Regions from separate parts of the Micromonospora rhizosphaerae genome, predicted to be linked through region 2. Evidence: riboswitches for the same ligand, from Rfam matches in the RefSeq annotation. Region 2 holds a riboswitch; each other region holds the start of a gene.
The links. A riboswitch is a leader RNA that binds a small molecule or an ion and turns the genes downstream of it on or off. The one in region 2 is predicted to bind cyclic di-AMP.
Positions count from the first base shown of each region.

Region 1: linked by a shared signal. The riboswitch ahead of GA0070624_RS30385 (coiled-coil domain-containing protein) and the one ahead of GA0070624_RS04805 (C40 family peptidase) in region 2 are both predicted to bind cyclic di-AMP.
Region 3: linked by a shared signal. The riboswitch ahead of GA0070624_RS07095 (coiled-coil domain-containing protein) and the one ahead of GA0070624_RS04805 (C40 family peptidase) in region 2 are both predicted to bind cyclic di-AMP.
Region 4: linked by a shared signal. The riboswitch ahead of GA0070624_RS13870 (C39 family peptidase) and the one ahead of GA0070624_RS04805 (C40 family peptidase) in region 2 are both predicted to bind cyclic di-AMP.

Region 1 covers NZ_FMHV01000002.1:6,466,226-6,469,425, reverse strand. Annotated here, with positions in the region: gene GA0070624_RS30395 (SRPBCC family protein) at 1-236, shown strand, start outside; gene GA0070624_RS30390 (hypothetical protein) at 252-758, opposite strand; gene GA0070624_RS30385 (coiled-coil domain-containing protein) at 882-1,943, opposite strand; cyclic di-AMP (ydaO/yuaA leader) riboswitch at 1,948-2,082, opposite strand; gene GA0070624_RS30380 (cation diffusion facilitator family transporter) at 2,194-3,108, opposite strand.
Region 2 covers NZ_FMHV01000002.1:989,013-992,212, reverse strand. Annotated here, with positions in the region: gene dcd (dCTP deaminase) at 1-526, shown strand, start outside; gene GA0070624_RS04805 (C40 family peptidase) at 595-1,629, opposite strand; cyclic di-AMP (ydaO/yuaA leader) riboswitch at 1,642-1,777, opposite strand; gene GA0070624_RS04800 (C40 family peptidase) at 2,068-3,084, opposite strand.
Region 3 covers NZ_FMHV01000002.1:1,455,290-1,458,489, reverse strand. Annotated here, with positions in the region: gene GA0070624_RS07100 (YibE/F family protein) at 182-1,519, shown strand; cyclic di-AMP (ydaO/yuaA leader) riboswitch at 1,674-1,804, shown strand; gene GA0070624_RS07095 (coiled-coil domain-containing protein) at 1,809-2,828, shown strand; gene GA0070624_RS07090 (carbonic anhydrase) at 2,910-3,200, opposite strand, start outside.
Region 4 covers NZ_FMHV01000002.1:2,868,808-2,872,007, forward strand. Annotated here, with positions in the region: gene GA0070624_RS13860 (hypothetical protein) at 1-189, shown strand, start outside; gene GA0070624_RS13865 (hypothetical protein) at 402-1,175, shown strand; cyclic di-AMP (ydaO/yuaA leader) riboswitch at 1,463-1,604, shown strand; gene GA0070624_RS13870 (C39 family peptidase) at 1,818-2,645, shown strand; gene GA0070624_RS13875 (alpha/beta fold hydrolase) at 2,763-3,200, shown strand, end outside.

The DNA of each region.
Region 1 (3,200 bases), 5.5 Mb from region 2:
TCGCGACCGAGGACGAGGTGGTGACCGTGGCCCGGCAGTGGCCCGCCACCACCGTGCGCAACCACACCCGGTTCAAGGACGAGCCGGCCGGCGTGGTCCGGATCGACGTCGAGATCACCCTCTCCGCACCGGCGCCCCTGTTCGGGTACGCCTTCCGGCAGGCCCGGGCCGCCCATCTGGGGCTCGCCACCCGGCTCGGCGCGGCCCTCGAGCGCGGCCCGGACGCCGCGAGCTGAGCCGGCGGTGGTCGCTCAGGGCCGACCCGCGGCCACGGGCCGCCGGTTCCCACCGGCCCGGACCCGGCGGCGACCCCACGGCTTGTAGGTGGAGAGCACGGTGGCCACGATCAGCACGCTGGTGGAGACCATCGGCGGGATCACCAGGTCGAGCCGGTCGCGGGTGGTCACCGCCGGACCCAGCTCGCCGAGCCCACGCACGGTCGGCATCAGCAGCAGCAGGACCAGGCCGAGCATGACGGTGGTGAGCACGAGTTTGACCAGCACCCAACGCCAACGCAGCAGCCCCCACGGGGTGAGCAGCGCGGTCGCCACCCCGACCAGCCAGACCACCACGCTCAGCGGCGCGAAGAGGTAGGTGACGACGAGTCCCGCCGCCGGGTAGACCACCGCGGGATCGGCGCCGCGCAGCCCGACGATGCCCAGGGTGAGCAGCACCAGGTCCGCGCCGAGCCAGCCGAGCGAGGTGACCAGGTGCAGGGTCAGCAGGGCCTTGCGGGCGGCGGGGGAGAGTCGGCTCATGACCCCGATGCTCGTCCGCCGACACCGCCGCGTCGTGGCACCGGCGGCGACATCCCGCGTACGTCCAGGGGCGTAGTCCGTGTCGGGTGGCCTGCCGGATCGGGCGGGCCACCGACGCGGGGGTCAGTAGACCGAGACGTGCACGTGGTTGGTGTGGTCGCTGGACGGGTCGCCGTTGCCGCCGCTGTACGCCTTCCACCCGCTGCTCGGCAGCCAGATCTGCTTGAACCAGATCACGTAGAGCACGGCCAGCGGGTCGGCGTTGCGGACGAAGTACGCCGCCAGGTTGTCACCGTAGGTCCGGTCGCCGCCGGAGGCCACTCCGCCGAAGCCGTCCTGCTGCGCCGCGAAGTCGCAGGCCCTGCCCTTCGGGTGCTCGCCCGACCCGCTCGGTCGGTAGCAGGAGACGTACCGGGTGAAGCCCGCCGCCTTGGCCTCCTGCAGCGCGTGCAGCATGCGCGGGGTGATGCAGCCGTCCGCCGGGGTCGGGTCGTTCACGCTGCACGACTCCGGCGGCCAGGAGCCGTCGGCGTTGCGCGGGGCCGGATCGGCGTTGGCGGTGGACGTACCCCGGGTGGCGCCGCCGGCGGCCCGGTTGTTGGCCACCTGCAGCGCGCGTTCGGCCTGCTGCTTGCGCTTGGCCATCACGGCGACCTGCTTGCGCTGTTGCTGGATCTCGACGTTCAGCGCGGTCCGGGTCCGGGTGGCCTGGTCCCGGGTCTCGACCAGGTCGCGCAGCGCTCGGTCCTCGTTGGCGGCGACCTGGTCCAGCGCGGCCGCGCGGTCCATGAAGCCTTCCGGCGTGGCGCTGTTGAGCAGGGCCGACGCCGCGCTGAGCCGCCCGGTCCGGTACGCGACCCCGGCGATCTCACCGACCTTGGCGGCCCGGACGTTCAGCTCGGCCTCGATCGTCTTGAGCTGGCCGGTGAGCTGCTGCTGCCGGCTGACCGAGCGGGCCAACGCCGCCTTCGCCTCCAGCCAGCCCTTGCTGGCCGCCTCGAGCTGGGCCCGCAGCTCCGGGGTGCCGCCCTCGTCGTCGCCACCGGGAGCGGGGGCGAGCAGGCCGGTCGGGGGAGCCGCCACGGCGGTGCCGACCGGCGCGGCTGCGACGCCGAGGGCGAGCGCCGCGACGAGCAGGGCCGCCAATCGGGCGGCCGTCCGTCGTACGGGTGCCACTGATGGCATTCAGGTGTCCTTCCGTCAGCCGCCGACCGGGTTAGCTGACGGGTTCGGGACGGAAGATCCCTACCGCGCTGAGGCGGATGCACCCCACGAACGTGGTTCCCCGGCTCGCCGCAGGCGGGCGATTAGGCGACGGCCACCGCAGGCGCCGGAGGGCGCCGCTCGGCGGAGGCCGCGACCGAGCCTACCGGCGCGAGACCGGACGAAACCGGCATTGATGGACAACAACCACGCAGATTTAAGTTTGCCCTAATTACCACTCGACGGCGCTACAGGACCCGGGCGACGCTCCGGGCTCGATCTGCAACGTGGCGTGATCGATCTGGAAGTCCTCGTGCAGGGCCGTCCGCGCGGCGGCCAGCACCTCGCCCAGATCCGCCCCGGGAGCGATGGTGAGGTGGGCCGAGGCCACCTCCATCCCGGAGGTCAGCGTCCAGACGTGCAGGTCGTGCACCTCGGCGACGCCGGGCACCGCGGCCAGCCGGTCGTGCACCGCGGTCACCTGGAGGTGCTCCGGGGCGGCCTGCACCAGGATGCGGACGGCGGCCCGCCCCAGCCGCCAGGTGCGGGGCAGGATGAACAGCCCGATCGCAACGGCCACCAGCGGGTCGACCCACCACCAGTCGGTGAGCGCGATGATCAGCGCCGCGGCGATCACCCCGAGCGAGCCGAGCAGGTCGCCCAGCACCTCCAGGTAGGCCCCGCGCAGGTTGATGCTCACCTGCGCGCCGCCGCGCAGCAGGGCGAAGGCGGCGAGGTTGGCCAGCAGGCCGAGCAGCGCCACCGCGAGCATCGGCCCGGCCAGCACCTCCGGTGGCTGACCGAACCGGCGTACCGCCTCGATCAGCACGTAGACCGCGACGCCGCCGAGCAGCACCGCGTTGGCCAGCGCGGCCAGCACCTCCAGTCGGTAGAGCCCGAAGGTGCGCTGGGGGTCGGTGTCGGCGCGCCGGGTCGCGGTGATCGCGGCGAGCGCCATGCCGATGCCCAGCACGTCGGTGAACATGTGCCCGGCGTCGGAGAGCAGGGCCAGCGAGCCGGTCGCGAACGCGGTCGCTGCCTCGACCAGCATCAGGGCGGTGAGCAGCCCGAAGGCGCCCCAGAGCCGGCCACGGTGGCGCTGTGCGGCGTTGGTGACCGAGCCGTGGTGCCCATGACCTGCGCCCACGCCCACACCCTCCGTCCTTCGCCCGGGCCCGATCCAATCTATGTTCACATCGCTATATATGCAAGTGATTGCCCGCTGCCCACCCGGCCCAG
Region 2 (3,200 bases):
GTTGGAACCCTTCGAACCCATGCTGGTGCAACCGTCCAGCATCGACGTACGCCTGGACAGGCTCTTCCGGGTCTTCAACAACCACCTCTACACGCACATCGACCCCGCCGTGCAGCAGGACGACCTGACCTCGATGGTCGAGGTGCCGGAGGGCGAAGCGTTCGTGCTGCACCCGGGCGAGTTCGTGCTCGCCTCGACGCTCGAGGTGATCTCGCTCGGCGACCAGCTCGCGGGTCGCTTGGAGGGCAAGTCCAGCCTGGGCCGGCTCGGGCTGCTCACCCATTCCACCGCCGGCTTCATCGACCCGGGCTTCTCCGGGCACGTCACGCTGGAGCTCTCCAACGTGGCGAACCTGCCGATCACCCTCTGGCCGGGGATGAAGATCGGCCAGCTCTGCATCTTCCGGCTCTCCTCGCCGGCCGAGCACCCGTACGGCTCCGCCATCTACGGGTCGCGCTACCAGGGGCAGCGCGGGCCGACACCGAGCCGCTCCTGGCAGAACTGGCGCACCTGGCCAACCCGCTGACCCCGGCACGCGTTAGCAGGGGCCCCTTCCTCGGCATGAGACGTTAAGAGGGGACCCCTGCTTGCACCTCAGCTCGGGTGGCCGTAGCTGTTGATCGGGCCGTCGTCGATGCGCTTCATCTTGATCGGCACGCCGGCCTGGGAGGCGTGCACCACCCAGCCGTTGCCGACGTACATCCCCACGTGGTGCAGGTCGCTGTAGTAGAAGACCAGGTCGCCGACGCGCAGGTCGGCCCGACTCACCCGGGCGGTCACCGCCCGCTGCTGCCGGGCGTTGTGCGGCAGTGAGACGCCGGCCTTGGCCCAGGCGGCCATGGTCAGGCCGGAGCAGTCGTACGAGTCCGGACCGTCGGCTCCCCAGACGTACGGCTTGCCGATCTGGGCGCAGGCGAACTTCGCCGCGATGCCGCCGGGGCCGGAGACGTATTCCGAGGGGCAGGGGGCGGGCCGCAGCGGACCGGCGCCGCCGCTGCCGTACACCTTGAGCCGGAGCTTCTGCAGCCGGTCGATCTCGGCGTTGATCTGCTTCTTCTTCGCCGCCAGCTGGGCCTCGGTGCGGGTGAGCTGGGCGATCATCTCGTCCAGCGGCTTCTTCTTGGCGGCCAGCTGGTTGCGCAGGTCGAGGACGTTCTGTACCTGCTGCTGCTGCCGGTGAGCGAACCGGTCGAGCAGTTCGAGGCCCGTGACCACGTCACTCGGCGACCGGCTGCCCAGCAGCGCGTTCACCGTCGAGACGCTCTCACCCTTGTACGCCTCGGCGGCGAGGCCACCGACCTGGCCCATGGCGAGGTCAACCTGAAGCTGCAGCGGCGCGATCTGCTTGGCGAGCACGTCCGCCTGCTTCCGCTTGCGGGCGAGGTCCTGACGTGCGGCGTTGTGCTGCTCGATGATCGGCTCGAGCTTGTTCCAGTCCTGGTCGATCTGGCGCTCGATCTCGGCGATCGACGGCTCGGCATGGGCCGCCGTGGCGCCGCCGGTCAGGATGACGGCGATGCCGGCCAGGGCGGCGAGGGCGGTGGTGAAGCGGGACCAGCATGAACGCGGCGCAGCCGCGACCCGGTCGATCGACCGGACCGACGGTGGCCACGGGGCATGATGTGCCACCGGGCTCCGTACTCCTTCTTCGCTGACCGCCTACCGGGTTAGCTGACGGGTTCGGGCGAGAAGGGAGCCGCCCTACCGCACTGCTGCGGATTCACCCCAGGTACCTGGGTCCCCGGCTCGCCCGGAGGCGACTCGGCGGTGTCGGACCGTCACCGCCCGGGTGGGCGGTGCTGCTACCGGTCGACGATGAATCAGAGTAGAGACGGTCGTTATCGATCCGCAACTCGCGACGCCATGACACTCCGTACGCACTTTCCACGCCCTCTGAAGGTTTCCTTCACGCAACATCATTAACCGGTAAGCTATTGACCGGAACGGGAACCTGGACGACGTACAGATCCTGCCGGCCTCGGTGGGCGCGCCGCAGTAGTCACCGGTCCACAGGACGAAGGCCCCCGGTCGAGCGACCGGGGGCCTTCATCGTCGTGGCGGCCGGGATCAGGTGACGCGGCGGAAGCCGGCCACCGGCATGTAACTGATCTTCGACACCTGGACCGGCTTGCCGGTCCGGGGCGCGTGCACCATCAGGCCGTTGCCCAGATAGAGGCCCATGTGGTGCAGGTCGCTGTAGAAGAACACCAGGTCACCCGGACGGGCGTCGGAGCGGGAGACGGCCCGCCCCTCGTTCCACTGGTCGCCGGTGTGGTGCGTCAGGTAGATGCCGGCCGCCTTGTAGGCGTACTGGGTGAGGCCGGAGCAGTCGAACGAGTCCGGGCCGTCGGCACCCCAGACGTACGGGTCGCCGACCTGGGCGCAGGCGGTCCTGATCGCGATCCGCGCGGCGGAGCTGACCACGCCGTCGATGGCGGGGCAGCCCTCGACCCGCACCGAGGTCTTCGGCAGCATGGCGGTCAGCCGCTTGATCTCGGCGTTGATCGCGTTCTTCTTCGCCGCCAGCTCGGCCTGCTGCTTCTTCTGGGTGGCGATCAGCTCGTCCAGCTTCCGCTTCTGCCGGTTGTACTTGTCGCGGATGGCGAGCACGCCGGCGACCTGCTTGTGCTGCTCGGCCGCGAGCCGGTCGAGCATGGTGAGCTGCTCGGCGAGCGTGCCGGGCCTGGTGGTCACCAGCAGGGCGCCGATCTCCTGCGACGGGCCATCCTTGTAGTAGTGGGCGGCGATGTCGCCGACCCGGTTCAGGGCGAGCGCCGACTCCAGCTCGAGGGGCGCGATCTTCTTCTGCAGGTCCGCCGACCTCTTCTGGTTGGCCTTGAGCTGGGCGCGGATCTTGTTGTAGTCCTCGATGGTGGGCTCGAGCTTCTCCCACTGCTTGTCGATCATCGCGTCGATCTCGTCCACCGAGGGCGCTGCGTGCGCCGGAGCGGCCACGAGCCCGGCACCGACCGCGACGGCCGCGACCAGGGTGAGCAGACGATGTACGACCCGGCGCACACCGACCGGTCGGACGCGCGGCTGACTCGGGGCGTGACGATGGAGGGGCATGGTTGCCACCGGCACCGACTCCTTTGCAACCGACCGCGGGCGCCTCGAGAGAGGGAAGGTCGAGGCAGACGACCCACAGCGGTCGGTGCCCCACATTAGGGAAGGCCGCCAGTGGAATCAAGGTGGCCTAA
Region 3 (3,200 bases), 470 kb from region 2:
GGTCCCGACGTTAGGTGCGAATCGCCGCTGCCACGGCCCGCGTCGCCTGCGACCGCGAGCCGTGCTCGCTACCATTCCGGCGACGACCCTCCGGCCACCGCCTCACCGCGGCGCCTCCCGGCCCGGTGAACCGACCGGCCCGGTGACACGTACCCGCCTGAGAATCGTTGGGAGACTCACCTTGGGCGCCGACCATTCCCGTCCCGCTCCGTCCGCCCCACCCCGGGTACGACGGATCCTCCTCGCGACCGTGGTCCCGCTGTTCGTGATCACCGTGCTGGCCACGCTGGTGCTCTGGCCTCGGGACACCCCGGAGCCGGAGCAGGGCCCCGACGTGCCCCGCTACCACGGCACGGTCACCCGGGTGCTGACCGAGCCCTGCCCGCCCGCGGCGGAGGTGCCCGAGGGCACCCCGGGCGGGTCGCGGGGGCCCTGCGGGACGGTCACCGTCAAGGTCGAGCAGGGCCCGGACGCCGGCCGCCAGGTGGAGGCCCCCGTCCCCGCCGGCCCCGGCGCGCCCACCGTGCAGGTCGGCGACAAGATCATCCTGGTGGAGCTGGTCGACCCGGCCGACCCCGCGGCGAAGAGCTACAACATCGCCGAGCACCAGCGAGGCAAGCAGCTGTTCTGGCTGGCCGCGCTCTTCGCCGTCGCCATCGTCGCGTTCGGCCGCTGGCGCGGGCTGGCCGCGCTGGCCGGCCTGGCCGCGAGCTTCGCCATCCTGCTGGGCTTCGTGTTGCCGGGTATCGGCGCCGGGCAACCGCCGCTGCTGGTGGCGATCGTCGGCTCGGCGCTGATCATGTTCGTGGTGCTCTACCTGACCCACGGGATCACCGCGCAGACCTCGGTGGCGGTCCTCGGTACCCTGGGCAGCCTGGTGCTGACCGGGGTCCTCGGCACCCTGGCCACCGCCGCCACCCACCTGACCGGGTTCGGCAGCGAGGACGCCACCACGCTGTCGATGTTCCAGCGCGACGTCGACCTGCACGGGCTCCTGCTGGCCGGGATCATCATCGGTTCGCTCGGCGTGCTGGACGACGTGACGGTCACCCAGGCGGCCACCGTCACCGAGCTGGCGCACGCGAACCCGGGGCTGTCCCGGGTGCAGCTCTACCGGGCGGCCACCCGCGTCGGCCGGGCACACATCGCCTCCACGGTCAACACCATCGTGCTCGCGTACGCGGGCGCCTCGCTCCCCCTGCTGCTCCTGCTCGTCGCCGACTCGCGCGCGGTGAGCGAGATCCTCACCACCGAGTTCATGGCCCAGGAGATCGTCCGGAGCGCCGTGGCCACCCTCGGACTGATCGCCGCCGTACCGCTCACCACCGGTCTGGCCGCCCTGGTGACCACCGCCGGTCGGGGCGGGGTCGTGGCCGACCGGCCGACGGCGCCGACCTCCCGGCCCCCTGCGGACCGGGACGACGCGCTGGAAGCGCTCAGCGGCCGGGCAGGAAACCCGCCCCCGCCCGCCCCCGCCCGGTGGCCCGGACCGGAAACGAGCACGGACGTCGCATGGTGACACTCCGCAGCGTGACCGCTCAGGTCGAACGCGACGCCGGTCACGAAGCACCATGGCGAAATCACGCCTTTGGTCGGCTTCCCGACGTAGCTCGCGGGGAGGACTCTCGGGTAACCTCGCTGCCGGTCACCGCCGAAGGCGCGCAGCGGCGCCTGCGGTGCCGCCGCCCAATCGCCGCACGGCGAGCCGGGGAACCAGGTACCTGGGGTGAATCCGCGCCAGCGGTAGGGGCCACTTCCGTCCCGAACCCGGCAGCTAACCCGGTCGGCGGTCGACGGAAGGGAACACTGTGACGCCACCCCTGCGCCGCTGGTTGACACCCGTGGTGGCAGTGCTCACCGCGTTCGCCATCGTCACCGGCCCCACCCCGGCGACCGCGGCGCCCTCGACCCCCACCCCCTCCGGGCACGGGGAGGACAACGACCCTCCACTGATCACCGACGTCATCGAGGCCGCCAACCGCGGCTACGTCCAAGCCAAGGCGAAGCTGGCGAAGTCCAAGCAGCGCCAGCTCCAGCTGGCGCTCGAGGTGAACGCGGCGCAGAACCAGCTGGAGGCCCTCCGCCCGCAGGTCAACCAGATCGCGGCGCAGTCCTACCGGACCGGCCGGATCGGGCCGGTGACCATGCTGCTGGAGAGCAACACCCCGGACTCGTTCGTCCTGCGCGCGGCCGCGCTCGACGAGCTGAACATGGTCAACGCACAGAAGCTCGCCGAGGTGAACGCGGCCAAGCGGCGCGCCGAGCAGGCCAAGCTGGCGGTCGAGGCCGAGCTGCGCGAGCAGCAGAAGCTGACCAACGAGATGGCCCGCAAGAAGCGCGACGCGGAGAAGTCCCTCGCCCTGGTCGGCGGGCTGGGCTTCACCGGCGGCCTGGTCTCGGCCACTTCGCCGGTCGCCCGGATCGGCCCCGGCCGGACGGCCGACGGGGACTGGCGTCCCCAGTCGTGCAGCGAGAACGACCCCACCACCTCCGGCTGCGTCACCCCGCGCACGCTGCACATGTACAAGGAGGTCAGGCGGGTCGGCTTCAACCGCTTCGCCGGCTGTTACCGGCCCAGTGGCCCCTGGGAGCACCCGAAGGGTCGCGCCTGCGACTGGTCGTTGCAGAAGAGCGGGTTCGCCCCCTGGCACAACAACGACACGCGCATGTACGGCAACAACCTCGCCGCCTTCGTGATCCGCAACGCGGACCGGCTCGGCGTCTACTACGTGATCTGGAATCGGCAGATCTGGTTCCCGGCGACCGGCTGGAGGTCGTACAGCGGGCCGTCGAACCACACGGACCACGTGCACGTGTCGATGCTCTGACCGACGGCGTACCCGATCGAGGGGCCGTCCCGCCGACGCGCGGGACGGCCCCTCGTCCGTCCGGGGGTGTGGTGGCCGCGGTCAGCCGGCGACGGCGGCGGATCGGTCGGCCGGCGCGGCCGGGCCGGGCAGCGTCGCGGTCCGGCCGCCGGCCGGCACGGTGGCCACCGTCCGCACCTCGCCGGCGCTGAGCCGGTACGACATGCCGACCACCGCGCACCGCCCGGCGGCCACCTGCTCGGCGAGCACGGTGGAGTTGGCCAGCAACGCCTCGACGGTCTGGGCGATGTGGATGTCGACGATGCCGTCGATCTCCTCGACGCCCTCCTCGGCCGCCCGGCGCAGGCTGGGCACGACAGCGTCCACCACCGC
Region 4 (3,200 bases), 1.9 Mb from region 2:
CTCGCCGCGCCCACGCCGCGGTCGGACGCCTCCGTCGACGTCGCCGCCACCACCGACGCGTCGGCCCCTCCGGCCGGCAGCTCCGTCCCCGCGATCGCCCGCCCGGTCGTGGTCCCGGTCACCCGGCACCGCGCCCTCGTCGGTCTCGCCCCGGCCACCCTCGGCTCCCGCGCCCCGCCGGCCGGCTGACCGACACCGCGGCCACCCTCGGCTCCCGCGCCGGCCAGCTGACCGACACCGCCGGTCGGCGGCGTCCCGGCCCTGCTGCCCGCGGCGACGGCCCGCAACTCACCACCGACCTCACCCCGCACCCGGCCGACGGCGGCCCCGCGGCGCCCGGTCGCGCCCACCCCGTCGGGTCGTGCGGACCACTCCACCACATCCGCTTCCGTGAGGTGCCGATCATGCAGACCGTTCTCTACCAGTTTCTGATCGAGGTCCCGCGGGCCGCCCTCATCTGGTCGGGCCTGCTCGTGCTGGCCGTGGCCGTGCTCGCCGGGCTGGTGGCCCGCCCGGAGCGGGAGGCTCCACCCGACGCTGAGCCCGCCCCGGCTGCGGCGGAGGAGGCACAGCTCGCCGACCTGCGCCGGTACGCCGACGAGGTGGCGGTGGCCGCCGCCGGCGCCGCGCAGACCGCCCGTCGACGGCGGGAGCAGTGGCTGGCCGTCCAGGCGGACGTCGACCGGGCCTGGCAGGCGTACGACGAGGCCGAGGATGCCGTCCGGCGGCTCGCCGGCGCCGCCGTGCTGCCCGCTCCACGTACCCCGCGCACCCCGGCCGAGTACGCGGCCCGGGAGCGGTGGCTGCACCACGCCGCGATGGCGGCGCACTGGCGGGGCGAGTTGACGGCGCGGCAACTTGCCGACGTCTTCGCGCACCGGAACGGGTGGGACCCGCGCCGGCATCCGGCCGAGCAGGAGATCGTCCTGGCCCGGGCGGTACGCGACGGGAGGCTGGCCGGCTATCGGGCGGCGGCCGAACGGGAGCGGCGGGCCTGGCGGGACGCCGACCTGGCCGCCGAGGCGGCCCGGGCACTGGCCGTCGAGGCGTACGCCGCGGCGCAGCGGCTGCGCCCCGGCCATGCCCCGGTACGCCGATCGGCGGCGCCGGCCCTGGCCCCGATCGCCCCGGCGGGGGCGCGGACGGCCCGCTGGCGTCCGGCGCGGGTTGGCTGAATTGTGATGTGAATCTGGTGAGCCCGGTCACGCAAACACCGAAACGGTCATCTGGATCAGGTCGGGTGATTGACCCCCGCAATTGCGGGCCGGTCGCCACCGGATGTCCGATTGTCGCCCGGCGGTCCCGTCATAACTGCTTGTCCCATTGAGTGACGTCAGTGACGGGCTGTTCCGGTCAGAGTAATGATGTTCGAGGTTTACGCAGGTGGGGGTGCTTGTTTGGGGCCGTGCCCGCCGGTAGTGTCTGCGCGTCCGGTGCGGTTTCCGATCGCAACAGGCGACGCCGCGCCGACCCGCTCAATCGTGACCATCACGAACCGGGGACCCAGTGCACGTCCGGGGTGAATCCGCGAGCCACGGCCCGCGGTAGGGCGACTTCCCGCCCGAATCCGTCAGCTAACCCGGTAGGCGGTGTCGGAAGGAGTTCCATCTCGTGCAGCCTGGTCCCGCCCCTCGGTCGTCCCCCCGCCTCCACGGCGCCGCGGTGCCGTCGCTCGCCCGCTCGGCGAGCTGATTCCGGCACCCGCCCCGATGCCCGGCTGACCGGGCGCCCCCGTTCCCCGCGGCCCACCCCCGCCCACGACCATCGTCGCGCGTGAGCTTCTCCGCGCGCCGGGCCGGCGTGTGCCGCTCCAGCTCGTGGAGGATCACGTGAAGCACCGCCGTAAGCAGCAGTTGCGCGCTCTCGCCGCCAAGCGCCCCTACCAGATCGTCGCCGGCTCCGCCGCCGCGCTCGTGCTGGCCTCCGGCGCCGGCGCCCTGCTCGCCCATTCCGACGACGCACCCGTCCGCCAGGAGAGCGCCGCCGCCGTGGCCGAGCTGGCCCCCCGGCTGGGTGACGTCGCCACCCGCGGCCAGGCCCGGATCGGCGCGTCCCCGTCGAGCGCCTCGCCGTCGGCGAGCGCCACCTCGGCCAAGCCCGACCCGGACCTGACCCGCAAGGCCGCGCCGAAGCCGCCGTCGACCAAGGTCCTCGACTACAACTACGAGGCGCAGACCGCCTACTGGAACTGCGGCCCGGCCGCGGTGCGCAACGCGCTCAGCGCGAGCGGCGTCGAGACCACCCAGGACGCGATGGTCGCCCCGCTGGGCGCCACCGTGAACGGCACCAACTCGGCCGAGGACACCACCCGGGGGCTCAACCAGATGGTCAAGGGGAGTCCGTACAAGACCCACGAAATCCCGGGCCAGGCCGCGACGCCGGCGCAGATGGACCAGCTCCAGGCCGACGTCGTCAACGCGATCACCGACGGCCGCGGCGTCGTGGTGAACATCGCCGGCTCCGCCACCGACACCGACGGCGGCTGGCACTCGTTCCCGGGCGGCCACTACATCGCGGTGGTCGGCTACAAGGACGACGGCCGGACCGTGCGGATCGCCGACTCGGCCAACCCGTCGTACCCGTCGTACTGGATCACCACCATCAACCTGGCGAACTGGGCGGCCACCCGCGGCTACTCCGCCTGATCACCTGCACTGACCGTCGGGCGCCGGCTCCATCGGGAGCCGGCGCCCGACGTCGTTGCGGGCCCAACGCCGTCCGCGCTCTCGCGGATGATGTCCGACCGATGGCAGACTGCGGCCATGGCCGATGAGACGGGTACCCGCCACCTGTTGCTGCTGCACGGCATGGGCGCCACCGGCGAGGTGTGGCTGCCCTGGGCGCCGCTGCTGGAGCACCGGTGGCCGGGCCGGTGGCTCGCCCCCGACCTGGCCGGCCACGGCTGGTCGCCGCCGCTGCCGGCGTACTCCTTCGAGGGCCTGGCCCGGCGGGTGGTGGCGAGCCTGGGGCCGGTCGCCGAGCGGCTCGGGCCGCGGGACCGACTCGTGGTGCTGGGGCACTCGCTCGGCGGGGTGGTGGCGCTGGCGCTGGCCGCGCGGAGCGTCGGCCTGCCGGTGGATGCCGTCGTGGGGCTCGGCATCAAGGCCGTCTGGTCGCCCGCCGAGCTCGACAAGGCCCGCGAGTTGGCCGAGCGGCCCGTCACCTGGTTCGCCAGCCGGGACGAGGCCGCCCGCCGCTAC